2 regions of the Streptomyces sp. NPDC028298 genome follow, and region 2 is predicted to be linked to the other one. Evidence: predicted binding sites of a transcription regulator. Region 2 holds the regulator's gene; the other holds the start of a gene.

Region 1 (4,413 bases), on a different contig from region 2:
AAAATGATAAAACCGGCGCAAACGGGGCTGGTGCGCGCTGGGGAGTCGGCGTGCTCGCCCTCGTCCTCCTCGCCTCCGGCTGCGCCGGGACCGGCGCCGTCCCGGCCACGCGGTCCGGGGAAGGGGCCGGGGGCGGAGGTCGGGCCGGGCGCGGAAGCGCCGAACCGGCCCACGCCCCGCGGGCCGTGCTCCCTGAAGGCCCCGCGGCCGCCCTCGCCGCGTACGCCTCCCGGCTCGGCGCGGCGCAGGCCCGGCGCGCCGCCGTCGCCCGGCGCTGGGGCCTGAAGGCGGTGCCGCTGACGCCCCCGGCACCGCCCGCCAGGAAGCCGGTCATCGAGGCCCGCAAGGGGTTCGAGGTGGACGACCAGCGGGAACTGGGGCTGCCGCCGGTCTTCACCACCGTCCCCACCAAGGACAAGGTCGTCTTCCTCACCGTCGACGACGGCGCCGAGAAGGACCCCGCGTTCCTGCGGATGATGAGCGACCTGAAGATCCCGTACACCGCCTTCCTCAGCGACTTCCTCGTCAAGGACGACTACGGCTACTTCCGGAAGATGCGCGACCGGGGCGTCACGCTCAACAACCACACGCTGCACCACCCCTATCTGCCCGCGCTGTCCTACGCCCGGCAGAAGCACGAGATCTGCGGCATGCAGGACGTGATGGAGAAGCAGTTCGGCAGACGGCCGACCGTCTTCCGCCCGCCCTACGGCAACTACGACCAGGACACCCTGCGCGCCGCCAGGTCCTGCGGCATCAGGTACGCGCCCATCTGGAACGAGGAGGTCTTCGCCGACCACTGGGAGTACCGCGAGGAGGACCAGGACCTGCACCCCGGCGACATCGTCCTCACCCACTTCCAGGGCCGCGGGGAATGGAAGGGCACCATGCCCGACATGGTCCGCCGCTTCCTGAGGACGGTCACCGCCAAGGGGTACGCGGTCGCACGCCTGGAGGACTACCTGTGAGGCTGCGGGCGCCGGCCGCCGGGCTGCTCGTGGCGGCGCTGCTCAGCGGGTGCGCGCAGTCCGTCGACCCCATCGAGAGGCTCGGCAAGAAGGCCGCCCAGCGCGTGCACCCGACGGAGTCGGCGTACCACCGCTGGGGCCTGGCCAGTCCGCTCGCCCCCGCGCCGGCCGTGACCGCCCGGACCACCGCGCGCACCGCGGACACGGGCCTGCCGCCCGTCGTGAACCAGGTGCGCACCCGCGACAAGGTGGTCTTCCTGACGTACGACGACGGGGCCGAGCGCGACCCGCGGTTCGCCGACATGGTCCGCGAACTGCGCCTGCCGGTCAGCATGTTCCTCACGGACCGGGTCGCCGGACCCGGGTACGGGCGGCTCGCCCGGCTGCGCTCGGTCGGCGCGAGCCTGCAGAACCACACCGTCGACCACGCCACCCTGCGCGGCCTGCCCTACGCCGGCCAGCGCGCCGAGATCTGCGGGCAACAGGACAAGCTCGCGCGGCGCTTCGGCGTCCGGCCCCGGCTGCTGCGGCCCCCGTACGGCAGGTACGACGACACCACCCTGCGCGCCGCCGCCGACTGCGGGGTCGCCGCCATCGTCCTCGGCAGGACGGCCGACACCCGACCGCTCCGGCCCGGCGACATCCTCTCGGGCCCGGCCGAACCCGATCTGACGGGCGCCACGCTCCGCCTGCTCCGCCGCATCCAGCGCGAGGGCTTCACCCTGGCGCGCCTGGAGAACTACCTCTAGTCGGCTACGCCACGCCGACGCCTTTGGCACTCCGCTTGACCGAGTGCTAATCACAGTCATAGTCTCAGGTCTGGCACTCCCCCCTGGAGAGTGCCAACAGCGACGGGCAGGTCCGGCACCCGCGACGACGGATCGACCTGGTCGCCACCTCAGACAGTTAACCCCGTGAGATCTCCGAAGGGGGAGGTCGGATCGTGACGACCGCCAGCTCCAAGGTTGCCATCAAGCCGCTCGAGGACCGCATCGTGGTCCAGCCGCTCGACGCCGAGCAGACCACGGCCTCCGGCCTGGTCATTCCCGACACGGCGAAGGAGAAGCCCCAGGAGGGCGTCGTCCTGGCCGTGGGCCCGGGCCGCATCGAGGACGGCAAGCGTGTCGAGCTCGACGTCGCCGTCGGCGACATCGTTCTCTACAGCAAGTACGGCGGCACCGAGGTGAAGTACAACGGCGAGGAGTACCTCGTCCTCTCGGCTCGCGACGTGCTCGCGATCATCGAGAAGTAATTCACCTGGTAAGGGAGTTCGGGACTTTTCCCCGGACGACCCCGCACCAAGCATTGCAGTGAACCACGCCCCTGGCACCCGCGACCATCCAGCCGGGCGCCGGGGGCGCGGTTCGTTCTCCATATTTTCGAGAGGGCTGAACCGCTCCTATGGCGAAGATCCTGAAGTTCGACGAGGACGCCCGTCGCGCCCTTGAGCGCGGCGTCAACAAGCTTGCCGACACGGTGAAGGTGACGATCGGCCCCAAGGGCCGCAACGTCGTCATCGACAAGAAGTTCGGCGCTCCCACCATCACCAACGACGGTGTGACCATCGCCCGTGAGGTCGAGGTCGAGGACCCGTTCGAGAACCTCGGCGCGCAGCTCGTGAAGGAGGTGGCGACCAAGACCAACGACATCGCGGGTGACGGTACGACCACCGCCACCGTGCTCGCCCAGGCGCTCGTGCGCGAGGGCCTGCGCAACGTCGCCGCCGGTGCTTCCCCGGCGCTGCTGAAGAAGGGCATCGACGCGGCCGTCAAGGCGGTCTCCGACGAGCTCCTCGCCACCGCGCGCCCCATCGACGAGAAGTCCGACATCGCCGCCGTCGCCGGTCTGTCCGCCCAGGACCCGCAGGTCGGCGAGCTCATCGCCGAGGCGATGGACAAGGTCGGCAAGGACGGTGTCATCACCGTCGAGGAGTCCAACACCTTCGGTCTGGAGCTCGACTTCACCGAGGGCATGGCCTTCGACAAGGGCTACCTGTCCCCGTACATGGTGTCCGACCAGGAGCGTATGGAGGCCGTCCTCGACGACCCGTACATCCTCATCCACCAGGGCAAGATCAGCTCCATCCAGGACCTGCTGCCGCTGCTGGAGAAGGTCATCCAGTCGAACGCCTCCAAGCCGCTGCTGATCATCGCCGAGGACGTCGAGGGCGAGGCCCTGTCGACCCTGGTCGTGAACAAGATCCGCGGCACGTTCAACGCCGTCGCCGTGAAGGCCCCCGGCTTCGGTGACCGCCGCAAGGCCATGCTCGGCGACATCGCCACCCTCACCGGTGGTCAGGTCATCGCCGAGGAGGTCGGCCTCAAGCTCGACCAGGTCGGCCTGGACGTGCTCGGCAGCGCCCGCCGCGTGACCGTCACCAAGGACGACACCACGATCGTCGACGGTGCCGGCAGCAGCGACGAGGTCGTCGGCCGCGTCAACCAGATCAAGGCCGAGATCGAGAACACCGACTCCGACTGGGACCGCGAGAAGCTCCAGGAGCGCCTCGCGAAGCTGGCCGGCGGCGTGTGCGTGATCAAGGTCGGCGCCGCCACCGAGGTGGAGCTGAAGGAGAAGAAGCACCGTCTGGAGGACGCCATCTCCGCGACCCGCGCCGCGGTCGAGGAGGGCATCGTCTCCGGTGGTGGCTCCGCGCTCGTCCACGCCGTCAAGGTCCTCGAGGGCAACCTCGGCAAGACCGGCGACGAGGCCACGGGTGTCGCGGTCGTCCGCCGCGCCGCCGTCGAGCCGCTGCGCTGGATCGCCGAGAACTCCGGCCTCGAGGGTTACGTCATCACCTCGAAGGTCGCCGAGCTCGACAAGGGCCAGGGCTTCAACGCCGCCACCGGCGAGTACGGCGACCTGGTCAAGGCCGGCGTCATCGACCCGGTCAAGGTCACCCGCTCCGCCCTGGAGAACGCCGCCTCCATCGCCTCCCTGCTCCTGACGACCGAGACCCTGGTCGTCGAGAAGCCGGCCGAGGACGAGGGCGACGCCGGCCACGGCGGCCACGGTCACTCCCACTGACGTCCGACGTCATGAGCGAGGCCACGCCCTTCGGGGTGTGACAGCGTGAAGAGGTCCCCGTTCCGGTCGGAACGGGGACCTCCCGCGTTCCACGGGCTCCACGCGGTTCTCCGCTCTCAGAGCTTGTCGTCGCGCACCACGTCCAGGTCCGTGAAGGTCGGCATCCCGTCGCAGAGCGCCACCATCTCCTGGAAGATCTGCTCGGTCTCCGGCATCTTCGAGTTCTTCATCGCCTCTTCGTACGACGGGAACTCCACGATCTCCACGAAGTGGTTGGCGTCGGAGCGGTCCATGCCCACGACGCCGCGCGTGGCGGTCCGCTTGCCGTTGGTCTTCTCGACCCAGGTGTCCATCAGCCGGTTCATCTCGTCGAACCGACTGGTCCTGCCGTCAATGAGCTGTACGAAAGTCATGGCGC
Region 2 (4,413 bases):
GTTTGGCGTCGTAGCCGTCGTCGCGGCCGCTGTCCGGGTCCCCGAGCTCGGTCTCGTACCAGGCGGCCTCGCCCGCGAGCTGGTGCGCGTACACCTCGACCGCGGCGGCGTCCGCGTGCTCGGGCTGCGGGAGGAACAGGTTGACGCCGAAGGGACGGCCGGTCAGCCCGCGCAGTTGCTTGATCTCCTGGTACATGCCGTCGGCGGTCTTGTACCCCGCCGCGAGGAAGCCGAGCCCGCCGGCCTCGGACACGGCGGCCGCGAGCTGCGGGACGGAGACTCCGCCCGCCATGGGGGCCTGCACGATCGGGTGAGGGAAGAGATCGGTCAGCGCGGAGGACATGACGGCATGTTGTCACGTCCCCCGGACAAGTCCGAATCCGGTCGGTCAGCCGGATACGGCCTCCGATGTGGAGGGCACGGGGCGCTCCTGGCCCCGTGCCCCGCCTGGATCAGCGGCCGTTGAAGGCGTCCTTCAGCCGGGAGAAGAGCCCCTGCTGACCGGGCTGGAACTGACCGGTGGGCCGCTCCTCGCCGCGCATCTGCGCCAGCTCGCGCAGCACCCGCTCCTGCTCCGGGTCGAGCTTGGTCGGCGTCATGACCTCGACGTGCACGACGAGGTCGCCTCGGCCGCCGCCGCGCAGGTGGGTGACGCCCCGGCCGTGCAGCGGGATCGACTGACCGGACTGCGTGCCCGGACGGATGTCGACCTCCTCCATGCCGTCGAGCGTCTCCAGCGGCACCTTGGTGCCGAGGGCCGCCGCGGTCATCGGGATGGTGACCGTGCAGTGCAGGTCGTCGCCGCGCCGCTGGAAGGTCGAGTGCGGCAGTTCGTGGATCTCGACGTACAGGTCGCCGGCGGGGCCGCCGCCGGGGCCGACCTCGCCCTCGCCCGCGAGCTGGATGCGGGTGCCGTTGTCCACACCGGCCGGGATCTTGACCGTGAGGGTGCGGCGGGAGCGGACCCGGCCGTCGCCCGCGCACTCGTGGCACGGGGTCGGGACGACGGTGCCGAAGCCCTGGCACTGCGGACACGGCCGCGAGGTCATGACCTGGCCCAGGAAGGACCGCGTCACCTGGGACACCTCGCCGCGGCCGCGGCACATGTCACAGGTCTGCGCCGCGGTGCCGGGGGCCGCGCCCTCGCCGTTGCAGGTGCCGCAGACGACGGCCGTGTCGACCTGGATGTCCTTCGTGGTGCCGAAGGCCGCCTCGTCGAGCTCGATCTCCAGACGGATCATGGCGTCCTGGCCCCGGCGGGTGCGCGAGCGCGGTCCGCGCTGCGACGCCGTGCCGAAGAACGCGTCCATGATGTCCGAGAAGTTCCCGAAGCCGCCCTGGCCGAAGCCGCCGGCGCCACCGCCGCCCTGCTGGGACAGCGGGTCGCCGCCGAGGTCGTAGACCTGCTTCTTCTGCGGGTCCGACAACACCTCGTAGGCGGCGTTGATCTCCTTGAAGCGCTCCTGCGTCTTCGGATCGGGATTGACGTCCGGGTGCAGCTCGCGAGCGAGCCTCCGGAACGCCTTCTTGATCTCGTCCTGGGACGCGTCGCGGCGCACGCCGAGTACGGCGTAGTAGTCCGTGGCCACTTACGACTCCGCCAGGATCTGTCCGACGTACCGTGCCACCGCTCGTACCGCTCCCATCGTTCCCGGGTAATCCATGCGGGTCGGGCCGACCACGCCGAGTTTGGCTACTGCCTCGCCGCCCGAACCGTAGCCGACGGAGACCACGGACGTGGAGTTGAGTCCCTCATACGCGTTCTCGTGCCCGATTCGCACGGTCATGCTCGAATCCCCGGCCTCTCCAAGCAACTTGAGGAGCACGACCTGCTCCTCGAGGGCTTCGAGCACCGGCCGGATGGTGAGAGGGAAGTCATGTCCGAATCGCGTGAGATTGGCGGTACCGCCGATCATCAGGCGCTCCTCGGTCTCCTCGACCAGTGTCTCCAGCAGGGTGGAGAGCACTGTCGAGACCGTACCCCGGTCCTCCGCCTCGAAGGCTTCCGGGAGGTCCTGGACGAGCTGCGGGACGTCCGCGAAGGGGCGCCCCGCGACCCGGCTGTTGAGCCGGGCCCGCAGGTCCGCCAGCGACGTCTCACCGAACGGCGCCGGGCAGTTGATCATGCGCTGCTCGACCCGGCCGGTGTCCGTGATCAGCACGAGCATCACCCGCGCGGGGGCCATGGAGAGCAGCTCCACATGGCGCACGGTCGAGCGGGTCAGCGAGGGGTACTGCACGACGGCGACCTGCCGGGTGAGCTGCGCGAGCAGCCGCACGGTCCGGCCGACGACGTCGTCCAGGTCGACGGCTCCGTCCAGGAAGTTCTGGATGGCGCGGCGCTCGGGCGCGGTCATCGGCTTGACGCCGGCGAGCTTGTCGACGAAGAGGCGGTACCCCTTGTCCGTGGGGATGCGCCCGGCACTGGTGTGCGGCTGCGCGATGTACCCCTCGTCCTCCAGGACCGCCATGTCGTTGCGGACGGTCGCCGGCGAGACGCCGAGACGGTGCCGCTCGGTGAGCGCCTTCGAACCGACCGGCTCCTCGGTGCCCACGTAGTCCTGGACGATGGCGCGCAGCACCTCGAGCCTGCGTTCGCTGAGCATCGCGCACCTCCAGAAGTCGACTCGGTGGTCTTCGTGGCATTCGCCTGGCACTCAGCGCACGCGAGTGCCAACGTTCCCCGGCCCAGTGTACGGCGGTCGGGCACGCCCCGGGCAAGGGCGGGCCTGCGATGTCGTGCACGGCACCCGGTCACCGTTAGCGTCGCCGCATGAGGCTGACTTGGGAAGAGCTCGGGTGGGAAAGGGTGGCGCCCCGGGTGGGGCGACGGCGGCTTCCGGACTGGGACTGCACGGCCGGGCTCGTCGTCGGCGAGGGGGCGGCACTCATGATCGACGCCGGGTCGAGCCTCGCGGAGGGCGCCGCCCTGCGCGCCGATGCGCGGGTCCTGACCGGCGGACGTGTGACCCATATCGCGCTCACCCACCCGCATTTCGACCATGTTTTCGGCGCGGCCGCGTTCGCCGGCGCGCAGGTCCTCGCCGCGGACGGTTCGTCCGAGGTGTACCGGAACGGCCGCGGGGAGCTGTGCGCGGACGCGGTGCGCAACGGTCTCGACCCGAGGGCGGCGGAGGAGGCGGCGGACACCCTCGTACGGCCCCACCGCCTCGTCGGGAGCACCTGGGACGTGCATCTCGGCGGCGGCGTCGGGGTCCGGCTGGTGCGGACGGGCGAGGGCCACACCGCCCACGACCTGGTGGCCGTCGTGCCGGGCGACCCGGTGGTGGTGTTCTGCGGCGACCTGGTCGAGGAGTCGGGCGAGCCGCAGGCGGGCCCCGACGCCGTGCCGTCGCGCTGGCCCGCGGCGCTCGACCGGCTGCTCGGCCTGGGCGGCGAGGAGGCGCTGTACGTACCCGGCCACGGGGCGGTCGTGGACGCCGCGTTCGTACGGTCCCAACGGGACGCCCTGGCCGAGCGTTTCGGCGTGTCGCGGTGAGCGCCGCCGGGCTTCTCCTATCGTCATCCGAATGCGCCAGTACTCTCCGGACCTGACCCCGCCGTGGAAGAAGCCCCAGCCCGTGCCCGAGGTCCCGGCGGACCCGGGTCTGGTCGTCGAGGAGCCCGGAACCGGCTTCTGCGGCGCGGTGATCCGCTGCGAGGCGGGCACGGTGACCCTGGAGGACCGCTTCGGCAAGCACCGGGTGTTCCCGCTGGAACCGCGCGGCTTCCTGCTGGAGGGCAAGGTGGTGACGCTGGTCCGCCCGGCGCCCTCCGCGCCGGTGCGCCCCAGCCGTACGGCCTCCGGCTCGGTGGCGGTCCCCGGCGCCCGCGCCCGGGTCGCGCGCGCCGGGCGCATCTACGTCGAGGGCCGGCACGACGCCGAGCTGGTCGAGCGCGTCTGGGGCGACGACCTGCGCGTCGAGGGCGTGGTCGTGGAGTACCTGGAGGGCGTGGACGACCTCCCGGCGGTGGTCGAGGCGTTCTCCCCGGGCCCGGACGCCCGGCTCGGCGTGCTCGTGGACCACCTGGTGCCGGGTTCGAAGGAGTCGCGGATCGCGGAGGCGGTCACGAGCGAGCACGCCCTGGTGCTCGGCCACCCGTACATCGACGTGTGGGAGGCCGTGAAGCCGTCCTCCGTCGGCATCCCGTCCTGGCCCCGGGTCCCGCACGGCCAGGACTGGAAGACGGGCGTGTGCCGGGCCCTGGGCTGGCCGGAGAACACCGGCGCGGCCTGGCAGCACATCCTGTCCCGGGTCCGCTCCTACAAGGACCTCGAACCGGCCCTGCTGGGCCGGGTGGAGGAACTGATCGACTTCGTCACGGCCCCGGAGTGAGAGGTCGGCGCGGCCGCCTGCTCAGTCCACCAGATCCCGGACCACGGCGTCCGCGAGGAGGCGGCCGCGCAGGGTG

What was found. Region 2 encodes HrcA, which represses chaperone genes, less so after heat shock. Its sites were predicted from a motif close to TTNGCACTCNGNNNNNCNGAGTGCNAA; they were not measured.
Region 1: the regulator HrcA is predicted to act here: its motif matches at 1,741-1,767, upstream of groES (co-chaperone GroES).

What each region holds. Positions count from the first base shown of each region.
Region 1 covers NZ_JBVHTL010000004.1:316,445-320,857, forward strand. The annotation lists gene ACZ4TO_RS20470 (polysaccharide deacetylase family protein) at 1-968, shown strand, start outside; gene ACZ4TO_RS20475 (polysaccharide deacetylase family protein) at 965-1,717, shown strand; gene groES (co-chaperone GroES) at 1,912-2,220, shown strand; gene groL (chaperonin GroEL) at 2,370-3,995, shown strand; partial or broken gene ACZ4TO_RS20490 (ester cyclase) at 4,115-4,408, opposite strand.
Region 2 covers NZ_JBVHTL010000002.1:948,042-952,454, forward strand. The annotation lists gene ACZ4TO_RS12715 (nitronate monooxygenase) at 1-343, opposite strand, end outside; gene dnaJ (molecular chaperone DnaJ) at 453-1,589, opposite strand; gene hrcA (heat-inducible transcriptional repressor HrcA) at 1,590-2,606, opposite strand; gene ACZ4TO_RS12730 (MBL fold metallo-hydrolase) at 2,774-3,499, shown strand; gene ACZ4TO_RS12735 (DUF3097 domain-containing protein) at 3,531-4,337, shown strand; gene hemW (radical SAM family heme chaperone HemW) at 4,359-4,413, opposite strand, start outside.